Regions from separate parts of the Paenibacillus bovis genome, predicted to be linked through region 4. Evidence: predicted binding sites of a transcription regulator. Region 4 holds the regulator's gene; each other region holds the start of a gene.
What was found. The regulator Rex, encoded in region 4, represses fermentation and respiration genes when NADH is low (regulators of the CRP and FNR family bind a similar motif). The targets are predictions, from matches to a motif close to TTGTGAAATATTTCACAA.

Region 1: AR543_RS00045 (TorD/DmsD family molecular chaperone) is a predicted target of Rex. The motif match lies at 1,645-1,662, and genes of this name have one in related genera.
Region 2: qoxA (cytochrome aa3 quinol oxidase subunit II) is a predicted target of Rex. The motif match lies at 1,873-1,890, and genes of this name have one in related genera.
Region 3: AR543_RS00125 (formate/nitrite transporter family protein) is a predicted target of Rex. The motif match lies at 1,252-1,269, and genes of this name have one in related genera.

What each region holds. Positions count from the first base shown of each region.
Region 1 covers NZ_CP013023.1:6,097-9,233, reverse strand. Annotated here, with positions in the region: gene AR543_RS00060 (MFS transporter) at 1-436, opposite strand, end outside; gene mobA (molybdenum cofactor guanylyltransferase) at 729-1,397, shown strand; gene AR543_RS00045 (TorD/DmsD family molecular chaperone) at 1,676-2,344, shown strand; gene AR543_RS00040 (hypothetical protein) at 2,562-2,747, shown strand; gene AR543_RS00035 (hypothetical protein) at 2,810-3,073, opposite strand.
Region 2 covers NZ_CP013023.1:5,037,158-5,040,294, reverse strand. Annotated here, with positions in the region: gene AR543_RS21595 (GH1 family beta-glucosidase) at 1-1,226, shown strand, start outside; gene AR543_RS21590 (hypothetical protein) at 1,497-1,781, shown strand; gene qoxA (cytochrome aa3 quinol oxidase subunit II) at 2,048-3,082, shown strand.
Region 3 covers NZ_CP013023.1:22,858-25,994, reverse strand. Annotated here, with positions in the region: gene AR543_RS00130 (FAD-dependent oxidoreductase) at 1-970, shown strand, start outside; gene AR543_RS00125 (formate/nitrite transporter family protein) at 1,326-2,210, shown strand; gene AR543_RS00120 (hybrid sensor histidine kinase/response regulator) at 2,416-3,137, shown strand, end outside.
Region 4 covers NZ_CP013023.1:3,872,774-3,875,910, reverse strand. Annotated here, with positions in the region: gene dinG (ATP-dependent DNA helicase DinG) at 1-1,672, shown strand, start outside; gene AR543_RS16435 (redox-sensing transcriptional repressor Rex) at 1,669-2,328, shown strand; gene AR543_RS16430 (amidohydrolase) at 2,309-3,137, shown strand, end outside.

The sequences.
Region 1 (3,137 bases), 1.5 Mb from region 4:
ATGCCCAGCCGAGCGAGCCGTATAGCCGGAAGCCACCGAACTTATGCGGAGTACCGTCGATATAATTCAGAATCAGCGTACTGGTCTGTCCAAACATCGGTGTCTGGAAAAAGAAAAAACAGGCCATAACGATATAAATCAGCGTGTAATTATGTACATGAAATACCATCTGTACCAGCAGCAGCGTACCGGTCATCATAATCAGCAGAATCAATCGTGTATTCTGCAGCCGGTCACTGTAATATCCCCAGAATGGATTGGCGAACAGCGAAATAAAAGGCCCAATCGCCATCAGCGCACCAATCTGGCTCTGACTCATACCGATATCCTGTAGATACAGCTGGAAAAAGCTTGTAAAAATAACCATCGTTCCATATATGAAAAAAGTATACCAACGAAGGGAGTAGAATGCAGGCGAAGACGAATGTGAACGCATGGCGGGCCAATCCTTTCCGAGAACTTTTAGTTCACTGTATCATTTGTTGAAAGGGGATACAAACCATTTTGGAGGAATTGCGGCTAACGATGGATTCGTGATTACTCTGCGTTCACCTTTTTGCAATCATCCGCCTGTGATCAGCGGATATCCCGGATATTCACCGGGCAAAAGCGATCATGCAGTATACTGTTAGGAGGAAGATAGAGAATCAGAAAACCGTTCCATATGGAGCTAATCCAACCGTTAACCGAATAGCCTATCCAAAAGCCTAATTCAAAGGAGTACAAGCATGAAGCGAAAAGAAAGGAAGTATAGCGATACTGCCGGCATTATTCTGGCTGGTGGACAATCGCGACGTATGGGCACGGACAAAGCCCTGCTGAAAATCGGGAACAGCTATGTGATCCAGCGCGTAGTGTCGGCACTGGAGCCATGCGTATCACAGCTTGGTCTGGCAGCACCTGCAGATCGCAATTATGACTTTTTGCAGCTGCCAATTGCCGAAGATTCATTTCCGGGTCAGGGACCTTTGTCGGGACTGTATGCAGGTATGAACAGTCTGGATGCGCAGTGGTATGTGCTCAGTGCCTGCGATTTGCCTTTTGCCAGTACACGGCTGCTGGAGATCATGCTGGAGCATGTTCATTCGGTAGCTGGAGAAGATGTGCCGGTACAGATCGTTCTGCCTACTTACGAAGGACGCCACCATCCGCTGTATGCCGTATACCATCGCAGTGTGTATGCCTCGCTGGAGACTGCGCTTCACAGCAAACAGCTCAGGGTGATGGACTGGCTGCAACAGCATCAGGTTGCCGAACTGTCGCTGGAGCAATTGCTTGCACAGCGCAGCGAATCGAATGGGGATGATCTGTCTCCCTGGTGCCTGCACAATATGAATGATCCTGCATCCTATCAGCTCGCTCTGCAGCAGATGGATAGCGATAGGGAGCTTTATTAAGCAGTAAGGATACACAGACAGATACAGCAGCCCGGTATAAACAGAAGGAGCGGATCAGCCGGTAAACATGGCTATTTTATGAACGTATGGCGATTCGCCCCCTATTTATACCAAATTCGGGTACAATAAAAATAAGAAATACAGTATCCAATTCTTCCAGAATCCGATATATAAATGTAGACAGATAACGCTGACAAGTCGTTCATTACCGTTATTGGTAGCTATGTTGCAAGCGCTGACATATGATAAGTGAATAATATCACAAGGAGTGTATTCTCATGACAGTAAAGATGGAAACATGCATGAAGACAGATTGGTTGTACAGCCGGGTCATGACCTACCGTTTGCTGAGCGAAATGCTGCAGCGGCGTCCTACGCTATCCAAGCTGATTGAATGGCGCAAGGAAGCCGGACGCATCCGGATTCTATCCGGACAGAGCAATCCGCTGATTAGCATGCTTGAGAATATACCCCTGACCAATATTATTCAATATGCCTATGATGAGTGTGTGCAGTATGACCAGCTGTTCACCGAACAGCGGCTGCCGCATCATCCGCGCGCATCGGAATATCTGCTCAGTGCGCAGGAGCGCTGGAGCTATGAAGCTACGCTGAATTCTATTTATGCACGGGCAGGTATTGCTTTTAAAAAGATGGATCAGGAAACGGATGATCATATCGGCATTGAACTGGAATTTATGTCATTGCTGGCAGAGCGCATGGCCGAGAACGAAAGCAATAGACTGGAGCTGCATGCGGCAATCAAGGCACAGGCGGATTTCCTGGAAAACTATATGCTGCCATGGGTACCGGCATTCTGCCGCGAATTGGATGCCGCAGCCGATCATACGCTGTATCAGACCTGGGCGGAGACCGTATCTGCTTATCTGAATGAAGATCTGCATAATCTGCGTGTGTACGCCGCCGAGCAGCAGCTATTCCGCTAATCGCTGCGATACCGATCGGACAGCCGATTCTTCTCTTTTTATTCCTAAAGCAGCCGAATGATGCAGTGCAAGACGGATAGACGTTTATGAGATGATCTATTATCTATTCTCTGTTATCTGAATATGTATATTTGCCAAATTCATCTTAAAAAGGCGTCAAACCGATAAGTACTGTCCAATGATAACTAAAGGGGAATACCGCCTTGCATACGTATCGATGCTTGAAGTCCAAAATTGTCGTCAAGTCACTCGAGCAGGTCAGGGATTTCCATCGCTGGACTGGGCCCGGCAGTATGCACTTCGGGAGCTGGTTCCTGATGAGATCAACTTTGTTATCCGTGATGATGATACCGGTGAGATTTTTATGGATGTACGATTTGGTTCACATACAAATGTCCCCTGAGCCTCAGGCTTCAGGGGTTATTTGTATCTGTGTGCCAATTCGTTGTACATCATCCAGATCAATCATGCCGGCTGCAGGCTGCAACGCACAGGCACTGCGCAGGAGGAACCAAGACGCAGCATATCGACAAAAGAGCCGCCGCGGCTGGCTGCAGTCACCAGTGGCACTCGGGAGCGTGATGCCATGGCTGCCGGATGGTGACTGCAGCCAGCCGCGGCGGCTCTTTTGTCGATATGCTGCGTCTTGGTTCCTCCTGCGGCAGTGCCCTGTGCGTTGCAGCCTGCAGCCGGCATGATTGATCTGGATGATGTACAACGAATTGGCACACAGATACAAAAACCCCTGAAGCCTGAGGCTCAGGGGACATTTGTATGTGAACCAAATCGTACA
Region 2 (3,137 bases), 1.2 Mb from region 4:
ATACACCGGGTAAAGTGTTTGATGGACATAACGGCAATATTGCCTGCGACAGCTATCATCGCTATGAAGAAGATATTCTGCTTATGAAAGAGCTGGGCATCCAGACTTACCGCTTCTCGGTAGCCTGGTCACGTATTATTCCGGATGGCGATGGAGAAGTGAATCAGGAAGGAATCGATTTCTATCATCGGCTCGTTGACTGTCTGCTGGATGCAGGCATTGTTCCTTTCTGTACACTGTACCACTGGGATCTGCCGCAGACGCTGCAGGATGATGGTGGCTGGGAGAATCGCCGTACAATAGATGCTTTTGTCAAATACGCAGAAGTAATGTTCCGTGAGTTCTCCGGTAAAATCAAATTCTGGCTTACCTTTAATGAGCCGTGGTGTATTGCTTTCCTGTCCAATCTGGAAGGCAAGCATGCGCCGGGCAACCAGGATCTGCAGATCGCGCTGAATGTAGGTCACCATCTGCTCGTCGCTCACGGCCACTCCGTAAAATTGTTCCGGGATATGCAGCTCGAAGGTCAGATCGGGATTGCACCGAATGTAGCCTGGGCGGTTCCGTACAGCAAAAGCCCGGAAGATCGCGCAGCCTGCGACCGTAACATCGAAGTCTATGCCGACTGGTTCCTCGATCCGATCTACAAATGCAGCTATCCGGATTCTCTGTATGAATGGTTCCTGCAGGCAGGTGCGCAGCCGCCGGTACAGGATGGAGATATGGAGATAATTGCCCAGCCGATTGATCTGCTCGGCATTAACTACTATCATCCATCGGTGAATCGTTATCATCCGGAAGCCGGCTATCTGCAGAGCGAAGAGGTAGATATGGGGCTGTTCAAGACCGATATCGGCTGGCCGATCGATGCAACCGGTCTGTATGATGTACTGCACTATTTGCAAAAATACGGTAATGTCGATATCTACATTACCGAGAATGGCGCCTGTGTAAATGACGGCCCCGTAGACGGAATGGTCAATGATACGCTGCGCACCCAGTATCTGCAGCAGCATATTGCGCAGGTACACCGTGCAATCAATGATGGTATTCAGCTCAAGGGTTATATGGCGTGGTCGCTGATGGATAACTTTGAATGGGCAGAAGGCTACAAGATGCGGTTTGGATTGATCCATGTCGATTTCCGTACGCTAGAGCGCACACCAAAAGAAAGCTACTATTGGTATCAGAATGTAGTTCGCAACAACTGGATGGAGACACGCTGATTGCATAAATATAGTTGTTAGTTCGGGTCGGTATTCAAAAAGCCGGCGTTTCGCAGATAGGTCTGTGCCTATAGCCGCGAAATGCCGGCTTTTCCGGTTCATTTGATGCCAAGTTACCAAATATTTTAAGGGAAAAGCAGGTAAAGCGAATCAAACCCATGCTTTTGTGGTAATAAGCTCTATATCATACTAACGTCATACAAACGCTACTATGAACAAACTAACCGGTAGACGGACCAGAATCACAATCATGAAAGGGGAGTGGAAGATATGGCTACTAACAGCAAAGGGCATTCCAATTCGCCCCGCAATCATTCACCAAGACATAATACTTACGCAATGAGCAGAGCGCTCACCATCGTATCATGGGTGGTATGTGCGGTAGGTGTCTTTTTGATCATTTTCAATCTTCAGCCGTTTAATGACAACAATATGGGATTGATGGGCGGAATTGGCTGTCTCGTAGCAGCAACGTTTATTTACTTTATTGGTAAATCCTTCGGTTCGATGCAGGCACGAAGCGACGAAGGCAAGGACGGAATCAAAGAAGACTAACTGTCCTGCTTACAATTAAATAGCAGCTCCTTTGAGAATTTGTTCTTGAAGGGGCTTTTTTACGGAGTAAATATATGTTAATCTTTAAATAATGTGAAAACATTCACTTCCGCTTGCTAATAAATTGACAGATTTGTTAACAAGCTAAAAAAAACCGAAATTTACACGTCCTATGGATACGCAAAAAGCACACTTAGTGTTAACATAGGAATGTGTGGTTTCAATATTATGAACGTCATAAGCGTTATGTGAGAAAGGGGATCAAGATGAGCAAAAAACCAGGTTCGCGCCTTATGAAATGGGTTGTTCTGATTGTGACCGTTCTGTCACTGGCCCTGACGGTTTGGGCGTTGTTTGCCGGTACAGGCAACTATTTCGTTCTTAACCCGAAAGGACCTATTGCAGAAGGACAGCGGGACTTAATCGTCATTTCTACGATTCTGACGGCAATCGTTATCGTGCCGACGACAATAATTGCTTTTATTATTGTATGGAGGTATCGTGACAAGCCAGGCAGAAAGGCCAAATACGATCCGGATTTCAGCCACAACAATTTGCTTGAAACCATCTGGTGGGGCATTCCGATCGTTGTTATCTTTATACTGGCTGTCGTAACTGTTCGTTACACGTATGCCCTGGAACCTTCCGTGGCTCTCAAGTCCGAGAAGAAACCAGTCACTATCCAGGTTGTTTCACTGGATTGGAAATGGGTGTTCTTTAACCCGGAAGAAAATATTGCCACTGTGAACTCCGTGACAATTCCGGAAGATACACCAATCCGTTTTGAACTGACAGCCGATGCGCCGATGAACTCTTTCTGGGTACCGCAGCTGGCCGGTCAGATTTACACGATGTCCGGTATGGCGATGACCCTGTACATGCAGGCCGATCATCCGGGAACCTATTTCGGTTCAGGAGCGAACTTTAGCGGTGAGCACTTTGCCGATATGAGATTTGATGTAAATGCTGTATCCGATGCCGATTATCGTGCATGGGTAGAGAAAATCAAATCCGAGTCCAAGCCAATGACAATGGAAACTTACCAATCACTGGCGATTCCAGGAACTGCTGAAAAGCAAAGCTTCTCCTCATTCCCGGATAATTTGTTCCAACAACTCGTAACCAAATACCTGCCTGGCGGTCTGGCTGATACCAGCAACCGTGCAACTCACACCACTCCTCAAACGGAAATCAATGAGAAGGAAAGTGAACAGGGGCAGAGCGATATGGGTACAGACACCAAATCCAACAATGAGCATGACGGACTGGGTACAGACACTCAGGAAGGCTCAAACAACTAGGTTTGATCAAGGTTCCGCTTGCAGATAGGCTGCCGATCGTGAGGCAGTGTACCGG
Region 3 (3,137 bases), 1.5 Mb from region 4:
CAAAAACTTTAACCATTCCAACACGATTATCGAAAAAGCCAAATCGGCTCGTAATATCGTTGTCGTCGGTGCCGGTTATATCGGTGTCGAACTGGTGGAAGCATTCGAAATGAACGGCAAACAGGTGACTCTGATCGACGCTGAAGATCGTATTCTGAGCAAATACCTGGACCCTGAATTTACCGCACGTACCGAGGAACTGCTGACCAGCAAAGGCATCCAGCTGGCACTGGGCGAGAAAGTCGTGAAGTTCAATGGGGAAAATGGTAAAGTCAGCACGGTGGTCACCGACAAAGGTGAGCATGCTGCCGATATGGTTATTCTCTGCATTGGCTTCCGTCCACAAACCGAGCTGCTGGCCGGTCAAGTTGATATGCTGCCGAACGGTGCGATTATCGTCGACAAATATATGCAGACCAGCAAAAAAGATGTTTTTGCCGCTGGTGACAGCTGTGCTGTCTTCTACAACCCAACTCGTCAGCACGCCTATATCCCGCTGGCAACCAATGCAGTACGCATGGGTACGCTCGTAGCCCGCAATCTGGTGACACCAACCAATGAGTATATGGGTACACAGGGTACATCGGGGATCAAGATCTATGAGCAAAATATTGCCGGTACCGGTATGACCGAGACTTCTGCCCGTCTGGCTGGACTCGATGTAGAGACATCGACGTTCCAGGATCACTATCGTCCGGAGTTCATGCCGACCCATGAGACCGTTACGTTAAAAGTCGTCTACGAAAAAGATAGCCGTCGTATTCTGGGCGCACAGATTATGTCCGAAGCCGACCTGACCCAGTCGATCAATACTATCTCGGTATGTATCCAGACCGGTATGACCGTCGATCAGCTGGCATTCGTGGACTTCTTCTTCCAGCCGCATTACAACAAACCATGGAACTATCTGAACAGTGTAGGTCTGCAGGCGCTGGCACCGGTAGAAGCCAAACAGCCGGTTACGATCTAAGCGTCTTTAAGCAATATAATGAATACTGTTTAGTTTATAATGTGAAATAGAACACAATCTTTTTTGAAGGTTATTCCGGCAGTACAGCAGAGCTTTCAAATTGAATCGCGGACTTTCGTCATTCGGCTGCTACCGGCATTTTTATCCGGCTGCAGTGGTCTCTGCTCTCTGTCGTTAACATATATTCATGGTCAAGCGTACACGTTTATCACAAATGTCTTCTTCCTTTTGCCCGTATGGTTTTTATCCATGCGGGCTTTTTTTTATGGGTATCGTGACATTTGTTACTTTTTTCACAAAGTATATCCATTAAAATTGAAATATGAGAAATACACATAAGAGGAGAGATCATATCATGGCTTATTACAAACCGCAGCAGATTGCTATGAATACGATAGAGACAGGCGTAACCAAAGCGCGTTCCAGCTGGACCCAGATGCTGGTACTTGGATTTTTGGCAGGTGCATTTATTGCGATCGGATTTCTGCTGGATATTCGGGTAATTGCCAATACGCCGGAAGCCTGGGGCAGCTTTGCCAATTTTATCGGGGCATCACTGTTTCCCGTGGGTCTGATACTGGTGCTGGTGGCCGGAGGCGAACTGCTGACTGGTAATATGATGGCGGTACCGCTGGCTCGTATGGCCAAACGAATCTCCAGCATGGAGATGGTACGCAATCTGTTTGCAATCACGATCGCCAATCTGATGGGAGCGCTGTTTGTCGCTTATTTCTTCGGGCATATCGTGGGTCTGACAGAGACGGGGCCTTATTTGACCAAGACGGTAGAGATGGCCGGCCATAAGCTGGAGGGTGACTTCCTGCAGATGTTCCTGTCCGGTATCGGCTGTAACTGGCTCGTTGCGCTGGCCGTCTGGCTGTCTTACAGTGCAGATAGTATCAGTGGCAAAATTCTGGGCATCTGGTTCCCGACGATGGCATTTGTTGCGATCGGCTTCCAGCACGTTGTAGCCAATATGTTCCTGATTCCGGCTGCGATCTTCGCAGGCTATTATTCCTGGGGACAATATCTGATGAACTTTGTACCGGTGTGGCTCGGTAATCTGACCGGCGGGGCTTTGTTTGTTGCCTGTGCGTACTTTGTAGCTTACGTACACAAGCCGCAGTCTTCGGTACCGGCAGCAGGTACAGGAGCCGCAGCGAGTGGATATCAGTCGTCCAGTCCGGTAAGTACAGGCACGCCTGCTGCAATGACGCTGCAGCATACCGAGCAGGTATAAGGCAGCATCAAGAAGGTTATAATTACCGTATTCCATCCTATAACCAATCTAACTATAGAATCGCGACAGGCAGATATCCTTTGCGGATTTTGCTTATCGCGATTTTATGTTTTCCAGATGCTGTTAACGAACCGAATTGATTAGAAAATTGACCATTGGGTAATAGATACACTACATACGCCGTTGAGGCTCACGAGGTGTAATCATGAAAAATGTAGACGAACTCATAGAGCGACAGCAAAAGCTGGAGATGGAATTACAGCAGCTGCGTCTTGAATTGGACGAATGCAAGCAAGCCCGGATTGCGGTAGAAAAAGTCGCTGAAGATAAATCCAATTTTATTGCCATGCTCAGTCACGAGATTCGGACTCCGATGAATGGCATTTTGTCCATGGCTGAATTGCTGCACAAAACCCGGTTGGATGAAGAACAGAGCAGTTATGTACAGATTTTGCAGAACAGCAGTAATTCTCTGATGGCTTTGGTAAATAACCTGCTCGATATCGGCAAGATGGAAGCCGGCAAAATGAAACTGAATAAAGACCCGTTTGATGTGATCAATACGATAGAGGATCTGACCTATGCGCTTGCTCCCCGCGCTTTTGAAAAAGGAGTCGGTGTACATCTGAATGTGCATTCGGAGATTCCGCTGTTTGTCATTGGCGATGTGCTCAAAGTAAGGCAGATCATGATGAATCTACTGCAAAATGCTATTAAATTTACACATACGGGAGATATCAAAGTCTCTCTTTTTATGCTGCCGCCTATGGTAAAAGACAAGCTGACCGTGAAAATATCGATCGAAGATACCGGTATCGGTATGTCGACCGAGCAGCTGCAGCATATTTTTGAAATGTATAGCCAGCTTCACTCCGACCAGCAGTATACGTATGGAGGAACCGGTCTGGGATTGTCTATCAGCAAGCA
Region 4 (3,137 bases):
GGTCGCGAGTGATACCGATTCCTGTCTGGGACGCGCCTGTCCATGGTTCCGGCAGTGCTTTTATCACCGGGCCAAGCATGAAGCTGGTGCAGCCGATGTGGTCATTACCAATCATTCCAAGCTGTTTACGGATATCAAGGCAGGCCATCAGCTGCTGCCGGCCTACGAACATTTGGTTATCGACGAAGCCCATCATCTGGAAGATGTGGCTGGCAAGCATCTGGGTATGCACATGAAATATTTCACATTGGTTCATCCGATGCTGCGTCTGTTCAAGGACAGCAAGACCGGCCAGCTGGCGATTCTGCGTCAGCAGCTGGGATCGTCCGGCAGTGAACGCGGCATGGAGTGGGCGATAGCGATCGATAATCTATATCCGGAATTAACAGATGTCAAGGAAGACTGGGACAAGCTGAGTGAGCTGTTGTTCGCTCTGCTACCACAGCGCAGTGATGCCGCTCCAGGCGAGGCTGCGCAGTTCACATTGCGTCTGCTGCCGCAGAAAAAGCCTGACGAGTGGGCCGAGATTGCCGAATTGGAGAATCGGATTCATATTGGTCTGAGCCAGATCATCCGCAAAGGTGAACAGGTGATGAACAAAATCAAGGAATCGGATGAAGTGCTGGACAGTGATGGACTCGTGACAGATGTGTCGGGACTGTTCAAGGATCTGACCGGTGTCCGGGATGATCTGCGTCATTTCATCAAGCTGGACAGTGAAGATACGGTCTACTGGTATGAGGCCAACGGCAATTATCGCAGCAAGTCGCTCCAGATGTATGCGGTGCCGGTAGATGTCAGCCAGCAGCTCAAGGAGCATTTCTTTGACAAAAAGAAAAGTATCGTGCTGACCTCTGCCACGCTGTCGATCGACAAGAACTTCCAGTACATGATTGAACAGCTGGGACTCAAGGAAGCCGAGCAGCAAGGCAAGCTGAATACGTCGATGCTGGAATCGCCGTTTAATTACAGGGAACAGTCGCTTGTACTGATTCCAAGAGATTTCCCGAGTGTAAAGGGAAGTGTCGGTGACGAGCATTTTGTCAGTATGCTGGCTCGTTCACTTGCTGATGCTGCCGAAGCGACGCGTGGACGCATGTTGGTCTTATTTACTTCCTACCGGATGCTCAAGCAGGTGTATGAGCCTCTGAAGGAGAAATTATCACAGAGTGATATTGCCGTATTCGGACAGGGTGTAGATGGAGGCAGCCGGACCAAGCTGACCCGACGCTTCCAGGATCATCCGGCCTGTGTACTGCTGGGTACGAGCAGCTTCTGGGAAGGCGTGGATATTCCCGGAGAAGCACTGACCTGTCTGGCGATTGTGCGATTGCCGTTCCAGCCGCCGAATCATCCGCTGGTCGAAGCCAAAAGTGAACGGCTCAAAAAAGAAAAGAAAAACCCGTTTATGAAATTATCTGTACCACAGGCAGTTATCCGGTTCAAACAGGGCTTTGGCAGACTGGTCCGGACAGCGAATGACCGCGGTATTGTGCTTATCTATGATACCCGGGTCATTGAATCGTATTATGGCAAGCACTTCTTGTATTCGCTGCCCGGTCCCAAAATGGAACATATGCCTACGCAGCAAATGGTTCCCCGTATTGCGGAATGGCTGAGCCATCGTGAGAACGAAAAGGATGCTGCAAATCAAGAGGGGGAGCAAGCATGAAATCCGATAAAATATCAGAAGCGGTCGTGCGAAGATTACCTGTCTATTTAAGATACCTGAACGAGCTGCATACCCGTGAGGTACCCACTGTATCTTCGCAGGAACTGGGACAAAAACTGGACCTCAATCCGGCCCAGATTCGTAAGGACCTTGCCTATTTCGGTGATTTTGGCCGTAAAGGAATTGGCTACGATGTATCGTATCTGATTGAGAAAATACGTCATATCCTGAAGCTGGATCAGCAGATCAATGTTGCTCTGATCGGAGCAGGTAATCTGGGACATGCGCTTTCAAATTATAATGCCTATCTGCAGGAAACGATGAAGATTGTAGCCGTGTTTGATTCGTATACACCGAAAGTAGGCACCCAGATTAATACATTGACTGTGCAACCGATTGATGAACTGTCCGAGACTGTGCAGTCCAAGCATATCCGGGTTGGTATTATTACCGTACCCAATACCGAAGCACAGCGTGTTGCTGATCAGCTGATCGAAGCAGGTATCGAGGCGATTCTGAACTTTGCGCCGATTATCCTGAAAACACCACCGCATGTGCGTGTGCATACGGCAGATTTCACTACCGATCTGCTGAGTCTGGCCTACTACCTTGAAGATGGAAAGGAATTAGAGACGAATGAACAACTCACCGAGTAAATGGATGATCAAAAACGGGATCTTTGCAGCTTCCCATGGAGGAAAATCGGTACTGTACGGACATATGGTCATCGAGAACGATGTGATTACTTATCTGGGCGAAGAAGAGCCTGCTGACCAGGAAGGCATGACCATCGTGGATGGCAGACATCAGTTCTTTATCCCGGGTCTGGTTAACAGTCATGGTCATGCGGCGATGTCCCTGCTGCGCGGCTATGGAGATGATCTGGCTCTGCAGGTATGGCTGCAGGAGAAAATGTGGCCAATGGAAGCCAAATTTACAAGTGACGATGTCTACACCGGTACAGCATTGTCTGTTCTGGAAATGCTCAAAGGCGGTACAACGACATTCCTCGATATGTATGACCGTTCTGAACGTGTGGCCGAAGTGGTAGAGCAGTCGGGTATGCGTGCGGTACTGATGCGCGGCGTTATTGGTCTGTGCTCTGAAGAAGAACAGAACGAGAAGCTGAACCAAGCTGTACAATTCGTACGTGACTGGCATGGCAAGGCAAATGGCCGCATCACAACCATGATGTCTCCACATGCGCCGTATACTTGCCCGCCGGCATTTATCGAGAAATTCGTACAGGCTGCTCATGATCTGGATGTGCCTCTGCATACGCATATGTCCGAGACAGTGGCAGAGGTAGAACAGAACGTACGCGACTATGGTCTGCGTCCGGTAGATCATCTGGAGAAACTGGGTGTATTCACTCGTCCTACTTTGCTGGCTCATGCCGTTCATCTGACCGATGAAGAAATTCAGAAACTGGCTGCCCATAAAGCAACCATTTCCCATAATCCGG